DNA from 4 places in the Streptomyces sp. GDS52 genome. Region 1 is predicted to be linked to each of the others. Evidence: riboswitches for the same ligand, from Rfam matches in the RefSeq annotation. Region 1 holds a riboswitch; each other region holds the start of a gene.
The links. Region 1 has a riboswitch for cobalamin ahead of ACTWJ9_RS10260 (ribonucleoside-diphosphate reductase subunit alpha). Riboswitches for the same ligand answer to the same signal wherever they lie in the genome.

Region 1 (4,213 bases):
GCTCGTGGCCATGCGCGCGCGCAGCGCGGCCCACCGCTCGGGCCAGGCCGCCTCCACGCCGTAGTGGTCGGGGTGCAGGACGCCCCGGGCCGTACGCGTCTTCTCCCAGGCCGGCAGGGGGCCGTGGGCCTCGGCGAGGCCGGCGGACGTCTCGTACGCGGCGAGCATGATCCGCTCGGCGATACGGGTCGAGAGGGCCTTCGCCCCGGGGGAGTCGAAGGGCAGCCGGAGCTGGAAGAAGACGTCCTGGAGGCCCATCACGCCCAGCCCCACCGGGCGCCAGCGGGCGTTGGAACGGCGCGCCTGCTCGGTCGGGTAGAAGTTGATGTCGACGACCCGGTCCAGGAAGGTGACGGCGGTGCGGACGGTGGCGTCCAGCCGCTCCCAGTCGAGGGCGCCGTTCGCCCGGTCGACGAACGCGCCGAGGTTGACCGACCCCAGGTTGCAGACCGCCGTCTCCCCGTCACTGGTGACCTCGAGGATCTCCGTGCACAGGTTGGACGAGTGGACGACGTGGCCCGGCTCGGCGGTCTGGTTGGCGGTGCGGTTGGCGGCGTCCTTGAAGGTCATCCAGCCGTTGCCGGTCTGGGCGAGGGTGCGCATCATGCGTCCGTACAGCTCCCGCGCGGGGAGCGTCTTCGTCGCCAGACCCGCCGCCTCGGCGGCCCGGTAGGCCGCGTCGAACTCCTCGCCCCACAGGTCGACCAGGTCCGGGACGTCGGACGGGGAGAACAGCGACCACGGCGCGTCGGCGTTCACCCGGCGCATGAACTCGTCCGGCACCCAGTGCGCGAGGTTCAGGTTGTGCGTACGGCGGGCGTCCTCACCGGTGTTGTCGCGCAGCTCCAGGAACTCCTCGACGTCCGAGTGCCAGGTCTCCAGGTAGACCGCTGCCGCGCCCTTGCGCCGGCCGCCCTGGTTCACGGCGGCGACCGAGGCGTCCAGGGTCTTCAGGAACGGGACGATGCCGTTGGAGTGCCCGTTGGTACCGCGGATCAGCGAACCGCGGGAGCGGACCCGGGAGTAGGCCAGGCCGATGCCGCCGGCGTGCTTGGAGAGGCGGGCCACCTGGTGGTAGCGGTCGTAGAGGGAGTCCAGCTCGTCCTTGGGGGAGTCGAGGAGGTAGCAGGACGACATCTGGGGGTGCCGGGTGCCGGAGTTGAACAGGGTGGGGGAGGAGGGCAGGTACTCCAGGCGGCTCATCAGGCCGTACAGCGCGGCGACCTCGTCCACCGAGCGGGCGCTGTCGTCCTCGGCGAGGCCGGCGGCGACCCGCAGCAGGAAGTGCTGCGGTGTCTCGACGACCTTGCGGGTGACCGGGTGCCGCAGCAGATAGCGGCTGTGCAGGGTGCGCAGGCCGAAGTAGCCGAAACGGTCGTCCGCGCCGGGGTCGATCAGCGCGTCGAGACGGGCCGCGTGCAGCAGGACGAACTCGGCGGTCCGGTCCGCGACGAGGCCCTCGCGGTGACCCGTCGAGATCGAGGAGGTGAACGACGTGACCCCCTGCGAGGCGGCCTCGGCGCGGATGCCGAGCGTCAGCAGCCGCGCGGCGAGCCGGGAGTAGGCGGGGTCCTCGGAGATGAGCCCGGCCGCCGCCTCGGTGGCCAGCTCCCGCAGCTCGGTCCCGTCCGCACGGGCGGACCGGCCGCGCAGCGCGGCGGCGGCGACCCGTCCGGGGTCGGCGTCGGAGAGGTCGGCGGTCAGCCCGGTCAGGGTCCGCAGCAGCGCGGCACCGGGGCCCTCGCTCACGTCGCTCACGTCGGTCAGGTCGACCGCTGAAGCAGGATCGGCTGGCGCGATGGTCACGTGGGGCTCTCCCTCGCTCGGCACGGGGCCTCGCAGAGGGGAGGGGGCAGCACACGGGCACGCGCACGCGCCACGCGTCCACCGGCCCATTCCACGAGGCCCGGACGTCAGGCACCCGGACCGGACGGCCGGGCGCACTGTCGGCAGGTCCTCGGACTGAAGCCCGTGCGGGCACGCGAAAAATGCGGAAAACGCAAGAAACGCGGACACGCACAAGTACACCGTTGCGGGACAGTTCCGGATTCGCACCGGATTCCCCTGCGGCGACAGCAAGCATGAGCATACATCTTGTGCCGGACGGCGCCAGCGGGCCCATATGTTGTGTCGCGGTGGGGTCAGAACGCCAATGTGCAGGAGAGAAGGTCGATGTCGTCCAGGTGCGGAACCGGGTTCCAGTCACGCTCGGGGGCGCGGACGAAGCCGAGACGTTCGTAGATGCGGTGGGCGGAGTGCATCATCCGCTGGGTCGACAGCGCGATCCCCTCACACCCCGGTGTGGCCCGCGCCCGGTCGACACAGGTGCGGACGAGGGCCTCCCCCACTCCGCGGCCCCGGGCCGCACGGGCGACCACGAGCATCCGGATCTCGGCCTCGCCGGGCCCGGCCAGGTCGGCCATGGGCCCGCCGTCCGGAACGAACGTCACCCCGCCGATCACCCGGCCGCCGTCCACGGCGACCAGCACCTCGGCGGCGGCGGCCCGCTTGGCGACGTCCCTGAGCTCGCCGAGGTACGGGTCGTTCTCCCCGAAGTCGAGCAGACCGTCCTCCAGATAGGTCTGTGCGGTGATCTCACCCAGTGTCTTGTACTCGTCGGGCTGCACCGGCCGAATCATGATGTCCATGGCGCGAGTGTGCCCGACGGGCAGGGCAGCGGGCCGCCGATTTTTTCCGGCGGCCCGCTGCCCCGAGCGCGCTGTACGGCGTCAGTGGGCGCTGCCCGCCGTGGCCGGCGGGAGCTCCACCTCGACGCCGGGGTCGCCCGCGTCCGCCGTGTAGTCCTCCGGCCTGGTCCGGTCGATGCCCTCGGGCGCCTTGAGTGCCCTCATGAGGAAGGTCAGCACGACCGTGACCACGACATTGAGCACGAAGGCGGTGAGGCCGATGTAGCCGATCTCGCCGATCCCCGGGATCTCCTTCGCGGACCCGCCGAAGTGCTTCTGCGTCGGCGAGGCCACCCCGTACGCCGCGACCGTGCCGTAGACCATGCCGACCGCCCAGCCGCCGAGCAGCGCCCAGCGGTGGAACCAGCGGGTGAACAGGCCGCCCACCAGCGCCGGGAAGGTCTGCAGGATCCAGATGCCGCCGAGGAGCTGGAAGTTGATGGCGACCGTCTTGTCCATGGTGAGGACGAAGACCAGTGCACCCACCTTCACCAGCAGCGAGACCACCTTGGAGACCTGGGTCTCCTGCGCGGGTGTCGCGTCGGGCTTGAGGAAGTCCTTGTAGATGTTGCGGGTGAACAGGTTCGCGGCCGCGATCGACATGATCGCCGCCGGTACCAGCGCACCGATGCCGATCGCCGCGAAGGCCACCCCGGCGAACCAGTCCGGGAACATGTTCTCGAACAACTGCGGGATCGCCAGCTGCCCGTTGTCGACATCGACCCCGGCCGCGATCGCCATGAAACCGAGCAGCGCCAGCAGGCCCAGCATCAGCGAGTACAGCGGCAGGATCGTGGTGTTGCGGCGGATCACCTCACGGCTGCGTGAGGACAGCGTCGCGGTGATCGAGTGCGGGTACATGAACAGCGCGAGCGCCGAACCCAGCGCCAGCGTGGCGTAGGTCCACTGCCCCGCCTCGCCCGGCACCAGCGAACCGCGCGGTGCGCCGGTGGCCGGGTTGGTCTCGCGGTACGCCTCACTGGCCTTGGCGAAGACGACGTCGAAGCCGCCCAGCTTGATCGGGATGTAGATGATCGCCACCGCGATCACGAGGTAGATCAGCGTGTCCTTCACGAAAGCGATCAGCGCGGGGGCCCGCAGACCCGACGAGTACGTGTACGCCGCCAGCACGCCGAAGGCGATCAGCAGCGGCAGGTCCTTGACGAACCAGTGGGTGCTCTCTCCGCCGCCGACCCCCATCACGTCCAGCACCGCCTGGATACCGACCAGTTGGAGCGCGATGTACGGCATCGTCGCCAGGATGCCGGTGAGCGCCACCGCCAGCGACAGCCCCTTCGAGTCGAACCGGCCGCGCACGAAGTCGGACGTCGTCACATAGCCGTGCTTGTGCGAAACCGACCACAGCCGGGGCAGGAAGGTGAAGATCAGCGGGTACACGAGGATCGTGTACGGCACCGCGAAGAAGCCCGCCGCGCCGGCCGCGTAGATCGCCGCCGGTACGGCCACGAAGGTGTACGCCGTGTACAGGTCGCCGCCGAGCAGGAACCAGGTGACCCAGGTGCCGA
Region 2 (4,213 bases), 1.7 Mb from region 1:
GGTGGCACGGTCCTCGACGTCGAAGATCCTCCCCAGGTTCCGCAGGTCGGTGTAGAGAGCGTCGAGCGGCGACATCACGCCCCGTGCCTTCCCTCTCCCGTTGCGGCACGACTCACTCAGCAGATACGAGCCGACGCCCACCTCCTCCAACTCGGCGGGGGTGAAGCCGGTTCCCTCGCTGAAGCCGTAGTTCCAGCCGGCGAAGACCAGATCGGCGCGGGCGTCGAGGACCAGCTCCTTGTTGATCCGCTCCTTCGAGAGCCACTCGGTCTTTTGGTAGGCGTCCTTCCAGGGAACGGACGTGAGGTCGCCCTTGTCGTCGGGCATCACATAGCCCGCCATGTGCCCCTCGAGCCCGAGCGCGAACATGATCTCGGTGATGCCGACGTCGTTGGTGACCACGCGCCGGGGCGCCTTGTCGTAGGTCTTCTTCTCTCCGCAGTTCTCCACGGTCACCGGATAGTGGCCGTCACGGGCCGCGGAACCGTCCTTCTCCCCTTCCTGAGAGGTGACCTGCGCACCGCAGCCGGTGAGGAGCAGGGCTGTGGCGAGTGCGAGTGCGGCGGGGCGCACCGGGTGCGGCATGGTGGCGGTGACTCCTCAAGTAGCGGACTGAGCGGGCTGATCGAGCTGATCGGACCGGGCGGACCGAGCGGACCGAGCGGGCAGGAGGCGGTCGAAGAGCAGCTGTACGGCGCCGGTCTCCGGATGCGGGACGCGATGCGCCCGCACGCCGAAGACCTCGGCCAGCAGCTCGGGGGTGAGCACCTCGTGCGGAGCGCCGGAGGCGACGATCCGGCCGCCGTCGATGACATGGAGCAGATCGCAGTGGAGTGCGGCGAGGTTGAGGTCGTGCAGCGCGGTGAGCACCGTCAGCCCGCTGCCGCGCACCAGAGCGAGCAGTTCCAACTGCTGGGCGATGTCCAGGTGGTTGGTGGGTTCGTCGAGCACCAGCACCCGGGGGCGCTGGGCGAGCGCCCGGGCGATCAGGACCCGTTGCCGCTCGCCGCCGGAGAGGGTGAGGAAGCCGCGGTCGGCGAGGTGACCGGCGCCGACCCCCGCCAGCGCGGCCTCGCACGCCCCGCGGTCCTCCTCGGTGGTCCGGGCCGCCGACCGCTGATGCGGCAACCGCCCCATCGCCACGACCTCGGCGACCGTGAAGTCGAATTCGGTGACCGCCTCCTGGGGCAGTGCGGCCACCCGGCGGGCGCTTTCCCGCGCACTCATGGCGTACAGGTCCTCGCCGCCGAGCCGGACCGTACCGGCCGAGGGGCGCAGCGCCCGGTAGACACAGCGCAACAGGGTAGATTTCCCACTGCCGTTGGGCCCGACCAGCCCGACGAGCTGTCCCTCGGCCGCGCCCAGTGTGACCTCTTCCAGCAGCCGGGCGCCGTCGGCCTCGACGGTCAGTGCGTCGACGTCGACCTGCATCACATGCCCCCGAAGGTGTAGGAACGGCGGCGCATCAGCAGGACGAAGCACGGCACGCCGATGGCCGCGGTCAGTACGCCCACCGGCAGTTCGACCGGCGCGAGCACCACGCGGGACAGGATGTCCACCCAGATCAGCAGGACGGCTCCGGCGAGCGGTGCGACGGCCAGCAGCCGCCGGTGGTCGGCGCCGACGAGCATCCGCACGGCGTGCGGAACCATCAGTCCGACGAAGCCGATCGCCCCGCTCACCGCCACCACCGCCCCCGTGACGGCCGCGGAGACCAGGAACAGCTCCTTGCGCAGTCTCCCCGGGTCCACTCCCAGCGCGGCGGCCGTCTCGTCGCCCATGGCCAGGGCGTTCAGCCGACGCGCCGACCACCCGAGATGGACCAGGCCGCCGAGCACCGCCCCCGCGGCGATCGGAACGGAGGCCCAGTTGGCGCCGCCGAGGCTGCCGAGCAGCCACATCATCGCGGAACGGGCCGCCTCACCACGCTCGGCCACGAACACCATGAACGTGGTGACGGCCGAGAAGCCGTAGAACATCGCGGTGCCCGTCAGGACGAGCCGCAGCGGGCTCAGGCCGCGAGGGGTGCGGGCGATCGCGTACACCAGCACCATGGCCAGGAGCGCGGAGAGGAACGCCGCCGTGGACAGGGCCCAGACGCCGAGCGCGCCGAAGGCTCCGAAGATGAGCACGGCGTTGGCGCCCACGGCCGCGCCCGAGGAGATGCCCAGTACGTACGGGTCGGCGAGAGCGTTGCGGACCATGGCCTGCACGGCGACGCCGATGGCCGACAGTCCGGCCCCGACGATCGCGGCCAGCACGGCCCGGGGGAAGCGCAGCTCCCAGACAATGGTGTACGCCGGCACCTGGCCGGGGGTGATGGAGCCGCCCGTCAACCCGGCCCACAGATGGTGCAGCACCTCGCCCCAGGCGATCCCCGACGCCCCGATCCCCACCCCGCAGACGAGGGACAGGGGCAAGGCGGCGCCCAGGCCGATCAGGAGAAGGGGCAACGGCACGCGTCCGGGGGACCCGGTCCCGGCTCCGGTACGGGGCGTGCGGGCGGGCGTGGCAGGGTCGGTTCGGAGGGTGGTGGCCACGGACGGATCGCTTTCGCCTCAGGCCGTGCCCCTACGCAACACTAAGGAGCGGCCCCGGGCGCGGGCGCCCTGCGCAGCACCTCTCGCAGTCCACGGCGAATGACAGGAGCCTTCGCACCGCGGGTAATCGGGCTTGCGGGGCCTTGGAGTGGCTCCACCTACCGTTGCGGGTCAGCGCCGGAATTCGACCGGACTTCCCCCGCGGGGCATGTGCAGCTTAGCGCGCCCGCCGGAGCAGCCCCGCCGGTGGTGGCGGAGATCACCCCCACCGGCACTCCCACCGGGCCTCTGCACCTGCCCTGCTCAACGGCCTGGCAGGCCGCCGGCGGCCTGGCCCGGCGAGGAGCTGGACGCGTGCGGCCGGCTGACGCACGGCATCGGGAACCTCTGCGTCGGCACCGACCGTGAACCCGACCACGACGCACGCCGACTGGTCGCACTCCTCATCGCAGGACTGCACCAGGCCCCGGACCGAGATGGGTCCAGGGCCTGGCGCCCAGCGGCTCGGCGGGGAGCGGGGAGCGGCCGGGGCTCCCGGCCGGTTCAGGCGGCGGCGCCGGCCGTTCCGCCGCCGCCGGTGGCGACACCGCCGGCCGGCCTGGTCGCGGAGAAGGGAGGCGTGTCCTGCCGGCACGTCGTTCCGACCGGCGGGAGGGTGCCGTCGACGAGGTAGCGGCTCTCGTGCGCCGTGACGCAGCTGCTGGGGTTGATCAACGCGGTGTGCCCGTAGCCGTCGTTGGTGAGCAGGCGGGCGTTGGCCAGTTCCTCGACCATGGCCTGCGCGTTCGAGTAGGGAGTGGCGGGGTCGTAGGTGGTACCGACCACCAGGACGGGGTGTGCCGTCGGCTTGTCCCACGGACCGCGGTAGCGGTCGGCGGCGACCGCGGGCCAGGTGGCGCACCCCTCGGCGGCCCAGGTCCAGAAGCGTCCGGCGTCGCCCGCACGAGCGGCGGCGGCCTCCTCCATGGCGTGGTAGGCCCCGGGATCACGCGGGTTGGGACTGTCACTGCAGAGCACCGCGGCACCCTGCTCCTCGCCCAGGTACGGGTTCGGGTCCGGAACCGCCGGTGGGGGCGGGGGCGAGGCCGGCTCCGGGGCGCGGCCCCGCCACAGGTCCTGCAGCCGGCCGGCGAGGTCCGTCCACCCCGGGTGGACGACGTAGAGGCTGCTCACCGCGTCGGCGACCGTGCCGGCGTAGGTCCACGCGCCCACGGGCTGCTTCCGGAGCCGCTGCATCAGCTGGTCGAACTTGGTCCGGGTCGCCTTCGGGCCGCCGGCGGAGAAGGCGCAGTGGGCGGTGGTGGTGGACCCGCACAGGGCGAGGAACCGATCCAGGGTCGCCGCCGCGGTGCGGTCCGAGCCCATGCGCAGGAACGTCGTGAGCCGGGGGTCGGCGTCGGACGCGTGATGCGTCCAGGCCTGCGGGTCGATGTTGCTGTCGAGGACCATGGCTCGGACCTTGCCGGGGAAGAGGCCGGCGTAGGTGGCGCCCAGGATCGTGCCGTAGGAAATCCCCTGGTAGGTGAGGTGCGGCTCCCCCACCGCCCGGCGGAGCAGGTCGAGGTCGCGGGCGGTGTCGGTGGTCGACACATGGCGCAGCAGTTCGGGGTCACGCTGCTCACAGCGCCGGGCCAGGTCCTTGTACGCGGCGATGAAGGCCGCCCGCTCCTTCT
Region 3 (4,213 bases), 2.9 Mb from region 1:
GGACGACGTGGATCCGGTCCTGCCGTACGCCCAGGTGGTCGACGATCTCGTCGCGGGAGGTGCCGGAGACGGTGAGCACGGAGGGCAGCCGGCGGGCCACCCGCTTCTGCATCCTGGTGAAGGCGTACCAGCGGCGCACCGAGGCGCGGCGCCGTCTGCTCCCGGCGGCGTCCAGCTCCAGCTGCCGGTCGACGGTGATGGGGTGGTGGATCGTGGTCACCAGGGGTGCGCCGAGGTCGCCGAGCAGGCCGTAGCCGAGCGTCTGGTTGTCGTGCACGACGTCGAAGTCGCCGCGCCGGTCCCGCAGATGGCGGCGGGCCCGCAGGGAGAAGGTCAGCGGTTCGGGGAAGCCGCCGGTCCACATCGTGCCGACCTCGAGCGCGTCGATCCAGTCGCGGTACTCGCCGCGGCCCGGGGTGCGGAAGGGGTCGGGCTGGCGGTAGAGGTCGAGGCTGGGCAGCTCGGTGAGGCTCAGTCCGTCGTGGCCCTCGTCGAGGACGGGGTAGGGCTGGGCGCCGATGACCTCGACCTGGTGCCCGAGGCGGACGAGTTCGCGGGAGAGGTGGCGTACGTAGACGCCCTGTCCGCCGCAGAACGGGTTCCCCTTGTAGGTGAGGAGTGCGATGCGGAGCGGTCGCATGCCGTCGGCGGCGGCGGAGGGACCCCGCGAGGGCCCGGCCTGACTGGCCTCAGCGGTCACCCTGGGCCCCCTTCTCCCTGCACGGTCCCGCGACTCTACGTCGGGACGTTAACCTGGAACAAGTTTCAGAGTTGATCGTTCCGCGGCTCCGAATCTACCGGCAGGTAGGGACGCCGGAAGCAGTGGATCAGGTGATTCACGCCACGACGGGACGCGTGCCATGCTGTCCGATCACCACCCCTCACCGACGGTCACGGAACGGGGCCCATGCCCACGGAAGCCCACACCGAGAAGGCGGCCGAGGCGGCGACGCCGCCCAAGCCGAACAAGGCCGGCAGGACCGCCAGGACCTCCAGGACCGACAAGTCCGGCGAGGCGGACAAGGCGGCGCTCATGGACGCCGGTGCCACCGGAGCCTCCCCCACCTCACCCCTGACCGAGCGGCAGGAGGCGCGCAGGCGCCGCATCCTGGACGCGAGCGCCCGGCTGGCCGGCCGGGGCGGCTTCGACGCGGTGCAGATGCGGGAGGTCGCGGAGTCCTCACAGGTGGCGCTGGGCACGCTGTACCGCTACTTCCCGTCCAAGATCCACCTGCTGGTGGCCACGATGCAGGACCAGCTGGAGCGCATGCACCGCACCCTGCGGAAGAAGCCCCCGGCGGGCGACACGGCCGCGGAACGGGTCACCGGGACCCTGATGCTGGCCTTCCGCGCGCTCCAGCGCGAGCCGCAGCTGGCCGACGCGATGGTGCGCGCGCTGACCTTCGCGGACCGCAGCGTGAGCCCGGAGGTCGACCAGGTCTCCCGCCGGACGACGATGATCATCCTGGACGCCATGGACCTCGGGGAGCCCACACCGGACCAGCTCGCCGCGGTCCGCGTCATCGAGCACACCTGGCACTCGGCCCTGATCACCTGGCTGTCGGGGCGCGCCTCGATCGCCCAGGTCAGGATCGACATCGAGACGGCGTGCCGACTGATCGACCGGACGGCACCGAAGGATGGAGCGCCGTGAAGTCGAAACGTTCGACGCCCTTCCGTCAGCCGCCGCGTGCCGCTCTCACTCCCCTGACCGGTCACCCTTCGGCCGTCCATGGACCGATTGCGCGTGAACGGTTGACCGACGGGGCGGGCCGGTCCATGGCGACGTGACCTCGGCCGCCTCGGTTCACGCCACTTCCGACCACTTTCTTACGTACGGGTAGAGTGACGGCGTCGTCATCACCCGTACGGGGGAAAGCCGGTGCAATTCCGGCGCTGACCCGCAACCGTGAGCCGTCCCCCGGGACGGCGAGCCGGAACGCCCCGGACGGTTCGTGACCGGCTCACGCGCCCGGCGGCCCGCCGGGGCGCGGCACCGTCGAGGTTTACGGAGCCGAGCCGCCGGGATGTCCCGTGCTGCCTGGCTCCCCAGTGGGAAAGAGGCATCCGCCGATCATGAACGTCCGTAGCAGCGCAGCGGTTCTGGCCGCCGTCGCCGTGATCGGTGCCGCCGTACCGGCCGCCGCCGACTCGTCCCCGTCCCCCTCACCGTCCCAACAGCCCCTGCCCGCCGCCCTGTACGGCGACGGCGATCCGCAGTACGACGGCGTGTGGCGGCAGTCGCTCGCCCTGCTCGCCCAGCACACGGTGGGCGTCGAGCCGCCGAAGTCGTCCGTCGACTGGCTGGCGGGGCAGCAGTGCGCCGACGGCTCGTTCGCCCCGTACCGTGCGGACACCGGCACGGCGTGCGACGCCACGACCATGGTCGACACCAACCAGACCGCCGCCGCCGTCCAGGCCCTCGCCGCCCTCGGCGGGCACGACGCCGTCGTCGGCAAGGCCGTCGACTGGCTGAAGTCCGTGCAGAACGAGGACGGCGGCTGGGGCTACATGGCGGGCGGGGACAGCGACGCCAACTCCACCTCCGTGGTCATCGGCGCGCTCACCGCGACGGGCGAGAAGCCGGCCGAGGCGGTCAAGGACGGCAAGTCCCCCTACGACGCCCTGCTGAAGCTGGCGCTGCCGTGCGACGACGAGGGTGACGGCGCGGGCGCGTTCGCCTTCCAGCCGGGCAAGAAGGGCGAACTGGTCGCCAATACCGACGCCACGGCGGCGGGCGTGGCCGGCTCCCTCGGCGCGGGCCTGGTGGTCGAACCCGGCAAGGGCGAGTCGGCGGACGCCGGTTGCGAGAAGGCGGACACGCCCGAGCAGGCCGCCGCCAACGGCGCCGCCCACCTCGCCGGCGTACTCGCCGGGGACGACCACCTCGTCTCCGCCCTCCCCGGCTCCGAGGACCAGCCCGACTACGGCAACACCGCCGACGCGGTGGTCGCGCTCGCCGCGCAGGGCGCCACCGGGCAGGCCGCGAAGTCCGCGGCCTGGCTGGCGGAGAACGCCGCCGACTGGGCCGCCCAGAGCGGCCCCGCCGCCTACGCCCAGCTGATCTTCGCCGCCCACGCGACCGGCACCGACCCGCGCGCCTTCGGCGGCACCGACCTGGTGAAGCAGCTCTCGGCGACCGGGCCGGCCGCCGGGGAGTCCTCGCGGACGGCGAACGACGACAAGGCCGGACAGGACGAGAAGGCCGCGAAGGCCGCGTCGGACTCCGGGTCCGGCCTCCGGTGGACCCTCTCGATCGTCGGTGTCTGCCTCGTCGCCGCTGTCGGCGCCGTCTTCCTGCTGCGCGGCCGGAGCCGGAAGCAGCAGTCGTGATCCGCCGGGCCACCGTGCTGTTCCTGGCCGCGCTCCTGCCGCTGCTGGCGGGCGTGGGCCAGGCGCAGGCCGCCGGCTACCGGTACTGGTCGTTCTGGGACCTGGACGGCGACGCGTGGACGTACGCCACCCAGGGGCCCTCGACGGCCCGTCCCGCCGACGGCGACGTCCAGGGTTTCCGGTTCGCCGTCAGCGAGGACTCCGCCGACGCGACGCGGCCCCGGGGCGCCGCCGACTTCGCCGCGATCTGCGCGAAGACCCCGGCGAAGGACGGTGAGAAGCGGGTGGCCCTGGTCATCGACTTCGGTATCGCCGCCGACGCCCCGTCCGGCGAGACTCCGCCGGACGGCCGCACCGCCTGCGCCCGGGTCCCCTCGGACGCCACGACGGCCGAGGCCCTGGCCTCCGTCGCCAAGCCCCTGCGCTACGACAGCAACGCCCTGCTGTGCGCGATCGCGGGCTATCCGGAGAAGGGCTGCGGGGAGCAGGTGTCGGGCGGCAGCGCACCGGCGCCCGGGAAGCCCGAGAAGTCGGAGGGGGAGGACGGCGCGAAGTCCTCGGCGCCGACGGCGTCTTCGTCCTCCTCGGAGGGCGACGGCGGCCCCTCGCTCGGTCTGGTCGCCGGGATCGCCGTGGTGGCGTTGCTGGGGGCGGCGGCGGTCTGGCAGGTACGCCGTCGTGGCTAGCGGCGCCCGACCACGGGGGCGCACCGGCACCGGCACCGGACGTCCGGTGCCGCCGGGCGCCCCCGCCTCGCGCCGCCGGCAGGGCAGTGCCCTGCATCCCGGTGCCTGGTGGCTGTGGGCCCTGGCCCTCGGTGTCGCCGCCACCCGTACCACCAACCCGCTGCTGCTCGCCCTCCTCGTCACCGTCTCCGCGT
Region 4 (4,213 bases), 890 kb from region 1:
TACCGGACAGGCCGCCCCGCCACGGCCAACTCGCCTGTGCCCGGACGCAGTCCACCGCTCAGCAACCGCATCAGCGTCGTCTTGCCGCTCCCGTTGCGGCCCAGCAGGGCGAGCGCACGCCCCTCCCGCACCTCGAAGTCGAGGCCGGTGAGCACGGCCGGGCCGTCCTCGTACGCGAACGACGCGCCCCGCAGGGCGACCAGCGCGGGCCCGCTCACGACAGCGGCCTTTCCAGGACGAGGGTGAGGGCGGCCAGGGCCGCGAGGAGGGCCAGGCTCCCGACCGTGAAGCGCACCGAGACCCGCGCCTCCGGCACCAGCACGCGCAGCGTGCCGTCGTAACCGCGTCCGGCGAGCCCCGTCTGCAGCCGCGCCGCCCGGTCGAAGGACCGGACGAACGCGGTCGCGCCGAGCCCGCCCAGCGAACGCCAGGTCGCCGCCCGGGTGGTGTGCCCGAGCCGGGCCGCCTGAGCGTCCCCGATCCGGCGCACCGAGTCGAGCAGCAGGAAACTCATCCGGTACGTCACCAGCGCCACGTCCACCAGGGGAGCGGGCACCCCGGCCCGTACCAGGCGCGGCAGCAGATCGGACATCGGCGTGGTGAAGGCGAACAGCAGCACGCCCAGGGAGGCCGCCGAGGTGCGCAGCAGCAACTCCCCGGCGCGCAACGGCCCGCCGTCGGCCCAGGCCACGAACCCGCCCGGCCCGCCCACCTGCACCAGCAGTGTGAGCGCCCCGGTCACGCAGAAGCTCAGCGGCACCCGGTAGGCACGCCACAACCGCCGCCCCGGCACCCCCGCCGGGCCCAGCAGCACCGCGAGAGCGGTCAGCAGCACCAGGGCCGCGCCCGGCCAGGGCGGCAGCGAGATCGCCAGCACGGTGAGCCCCAGCCCGAGCACGGCCTTGTCCACGGGATGACGGCGGCGCCAGCGGCTGCTGTGCGCCGCCGCGTCGATCGGCAGCACGGGGGATCAGGCCCCGCTTCCGGCGGGGGCCGCGTCGTCGACGTCCGCCGCGGTGGTGGAGGTCCCCCGCTCCCGTTCCGCCCCCTGCCGGCGCCCCCGCCGCAGCCCGAAGTAGTACGCGAGCACGCCCGCGCCGATCGCCGCCTGGAGGGCGAACAGCGCCGACTCGATCTCCCCGGACGGCGGTTCGTACAGCGGCGAGAACCACGGCTCGTAGTCCGGGTCGATCTCGGTGATCGCGACCTCCGCCTCCGCGTCGGCGCCCGCGAACGGCTCCTCCTTGTGATCGCCGAGCCCGAACACCAGCGGCACCACGGCGAGCACGGCCACCAGAAGCAGCAACAGGGAGTTGATCTTCGCGTTCCGGCTCATCGGGCCACCGCCTCGCCCGTGCCCGCGCCTGCGTCCGTATCCGTGCCCGTGCCCGTGCTTGAGCCCGTGCCCGCCGACTTCTTCCCGAGCCCCGCCACCAGCACCCCGAGCCGGGTCAGTTCGCCCCTGCTGGACTGCACCAGCAGGCGCATCACCAGCACCGTCAGCAGCCCCTCGCTCACCGCGAGCGGAATCTGCGTGACGGCGAAGACGGAGCCGAACTTGCCCAGCGCGCCCAGGAATCCGCTCCCCGGGTCGGGAAAGGCGAGCGCCAGCTGCACACTCGTCACGCAGTACGTCGACAGGTCGGCGACGAACGCGCCGCAGAACACCGCCACCATCAGCGGCGCCCCGGACCGCCGCACCAGCCGGTAGACCCCGTATCCCGCCCACGGACCGACGACCGCCATCGAGAAGACGTTGGCGCCGAGCGTGGTCAGCCCGCCGTGGGCGAGCAACAGGGCCTGGAACAGCAGGGTGATGGTGCCCAGCACCGCCATGACCGGCGGCCGGAACAGGATGGCGCCCAGCCCGGTACCGGTGGGATGGGAGCAACTCCCGGTCACCGAGGGCAGTTTCAGCGCGGACAGGACGAAGGTGAACGCTCCCGACGCGCCCAGCAGCAGCGTGCTCTCGGGATGTTCCCTGACCTCACGGGTGAGCGTCCGGGCTCCGTGGACGACGAACGGCGCCGACGCGACGCCCCAGGCGACCGCGTGCGCCGGCGGTAGAAAACCCTCGGCTATGTGCATGACTCGGCAGACCCTCTCCAGCACCTCGTGGATGGTTGACGCGCCTTGGCCGGTCTCCTGGCTGACGGGTACCACCGCCCGTGCTCCGCCTTCCCGGGTCCGAGGTGGACCCAGTGGCTGCCGTTCGGTCCTGTCGGGGGACAGGGCCTGGGGCCGGAGCCGGACTTCCCGATCACAGTGGCGAGGGCCGCACCGGTATCGCACCGGATTTCCCGTTCACCAAGGCGTGGCGACCCTAGACCCCGTTCCGGGCCGCTGACAAGCACTTCCGGGGGGCGCGCGGACGGCGCCCGGCGGCGCGCGCCCGGCGGACCCGGTCCGCCGAAGCGCGGGAATGAGGGGAGGGGGTGCTGGGCAGAACCCTGCTGCAACTAATATGCAACAACGAGATCCGGGCAGCAAAGGTGTGGAATTCGATGACGACCCGACGAATAAAGGGTGCCGCCGTCGCGGCGACCATGGCCGCCGCGGTCGCCGCGTGCTCGGCCCCCGGCGGCGGCACGGACGGCGCCGCGAGCGGCGGGTCCGCCGACTCCGTGGTGATCGGGGTCCCCTCCGAACCGGACACGCTGAGCCCCCTGCTCGGCTACGGCAAGGACGGCAACTCCAAGATCTTCGACGGGCTGCTCGCCCGGGACGCCGACCTGGAGCTCGAGCCCGCCCTCGCCAAGGCGCTCCCCGAGATCACCGACGACGGCCGCACCTACACCTACACCCTGCGCCCGGACGTGAAGTTCAGCGACGGCGAACCCCTCACCGCCGAAGACGTGGTCTACACGTACGAGACGGTCCTCGACGACAAGACCAACAACACCGCCAAGAGCGAACTGGACGCTGTCAAGGAGATCCGCGCCGACGGCGACGACAAGGTCGTCTTCACCCTCAAGTACCCCTACGCGGCCTTCCCGGCCCGCACCGTCCTGCCCATCGTCCCCGAACACGTCGCGGGCGAGCAGGACCCCAACACCGGCGTCTTCAACACCGCGCCGATCGGCACCGGACCGTACCTCCTCACCGGCTGGAGCAAGGGCGAGAAGCTCACCTTCAAGGCGAACCCCGACTACTGGGGCGGCGCACCGAAGGTGAAGAAGCTCACCATGGCGATCATCGCCGACGACGACGTCCGCGCCACCCGGCTGCGCTCCGGCGACCTCGACGGCGCGACCCTCCCGCCCAACCTCGCCGCCACCTTCAAGAACGACGACGGCCGCAAGACCTACCAGGCCACCACCTACGACTTCCGCGCCGTCACCCTCCCCACCGGGAACAAGATCACCGGCGACACCACGATCCGCCGCGCCCTCGACCTCGCCGTGGACCGCCAGGCCATGGTCGACAAGATCCTCGACGGCGCCGGCCGCCCCGCCTACGGGCCGCTGCCCCTCGACGACCCCTGGTACGCCAAGGATGTCGAACGCCCCCAGGACCTCGCCGAGGCCAAGAAGACCCTCGACCGCGACGGCTGGAAGACCGGCACGGACGGCATCCGCGCCAAGGACGGCACCCGCGCCGCCTTCACCCTCTTCTACCCCTCCGGCGACAAGGTCCGCCAGGACCACGCCCTCGCCTACGCCTCCGACGCCAAGAAGGCCGGCATCGACGTCAAGGTCGAGGGCGCCACCTGGGAGGTCATCGAACCCCGCATGGGCAAGGACGCCGTCCTCGCCGGCTTCGGCAGCACCGGCGACCCCGACTTCGGCCTCTACACCCTGCTCCACTCCTCCCTCGCCGGCGACGGCTTCAACAACATGCCCCACTACGACGACCCCGCCGTCGACGAGGCCCTCGAAACCGGCCGCCGCGCCCAGAACCCCGACGACCGCAAGGCCGCCTACGACGACCTCCAGCGCGCACTCGTCAAGAACCCCGGCTACACCTTCCTCACCCACATCGACCACCTCTACGTCCTCGACGACCGCTGGGGCGACCTCACCACCCAGGTCGAACCGCACGAGCACGGCTTCGCCAGCGGCCCCTGGTGGAACGCCGAGGACTGGCAGCCCAAGAATTGAAGACCCTGCCCTGGACGGCGATGGGACACCTCGTGGCACGGCGGGCCCTGCTCGCCGTGCCCGTCCTCCTCGTCGTCACCTTCGGTGCCTTCGCCCTCGCCGCCGCCTCCCCG

Region 2: another riboswitch for cobalamin. It lies ahead of ACTWJ9_RS03040 (FecCD family ABC transporter permease); the one in region 1 lies ahead of ACTWJ9_RS10260 (ribonucleoside-diphosphate reductase subunit alpha).
Region 3: another riboswitch for cobalamin. It lies ahead of ACTWJ9_RS23725 (prenyltransferase/squalene oxidase repeat-containing protein); the one in region 1 lies ahead of ACTWJ9_RS10260 (ribonucleoside-diphosphate reductase subunit alpha).
Region 4: another riboswitch for cobalamin. It lies ahead of ACTWJ9_RS06340 (energy-coupling factor ABC transporter permease); the one in region 1 lies ahead of ACTWJ9_RS10260 (ribonucleoside-diphosphate reductase subunit alpha).

What each region holds. Positions count from the first base shown of each region.
Region 1 covers NZ_CM125966.1:2,293,985-2,298,197, reverse strand. Annotated here, with positions in the region: gene ACTWJ9_RS10260 (ribonucleoside-diphosphate reductase subunit alpha) at 1-1,806, opposite strand, end outside; cobalamin riboswitch at 1,932-2,126, opposite strand; gene ACTWJ9_RS10255 (GNAT family N-acetyltransferase) at 2,142-2,648, opposite strand; gene mctP (monocarboxylate uptake permease MctP) at 2,730-4,213, opposite strand, start outside.
Region 2 covers NZ_CM125966.1:635,342-639,554, forward strand. Annotated here, with positions in the region: gene ACTWJ9_RS03030 (ABC transporter substrate-binding protein) at 1-585, opposite strand, end outside; gene ACTWJ9_RS03035 (ABC transporter ATP-binding protein) at 601-1,431, opposite strand; gene ACTWJ9_RS03040 (FecCD family ABC transporter permease) at 1,431-2,540, opposite strand; cobalamin riboswitch at 2,642-2,762, opposite strand; gene ACTWJ9_RS03045 (alpha/beta hydrolase) at 3,084-4,213, opposite strand, start outside.
Region 3 covers NZ_CM125966.1:5,207,042-5,211,254, reverse strand. Annotated here, with positions in the region: gene ACTWJ9_RS23735 (glycosyltransferase family 4 protein) at 1-700, opposite strand, end outside; gene ACTWJ9_RS23730 (TetR family transcriptional regulator) at 1,034-1,654, shown strand; adenosylcobalamin-variant (AdoCbl-variant) riboswitch at 1,857-1,953, shown strand; gene ACTWJ9_RS23725 (prenyltransferase/squalene oxidase repeat-containing protein) at 2,077-3,333, shown strand; gene ACTWJ9_RS23720 (SCO2322 family protein) at 3,330-4,019, shown strand; gene ACTWJ9_RS23715 (energy-coupling factor transporter transmembrane component T) at 4,012-4,213, shown strand, end outside.
Region 4 covers NZ_CM125966.1:1,408,370-1,412,582, reverse strand. Annotated here, with positions in the region: gene ACTWJ9_RS06355 (energy-coupling factor ABC transporter ATP-binding protein) at 1-218, opposite strand, end outside; gene cbiQ (cobalt ECF transporter T component CbiQ) at 215-964, opposite strand; gene ACTWJ9_RS06345 (energy-coupling factor ABC transporter substrate-binding protein) at 971-1,336, opposite strand; gene ACTWJ9_RS06340 (energy-coupling factor ABC transporter permease) at 1,333-2,088, opposite strand; cobalamin riboswitch at 2,119-2,327, opposite strand; gene ACTWJ9_RS06335 (ABC transporter substrate-binding protein) at 2,505-4,100, shown strand; gene ACTWJ9_RS06330 (ABC transporter permease) at 4,121-4,213, shown strand, end outside.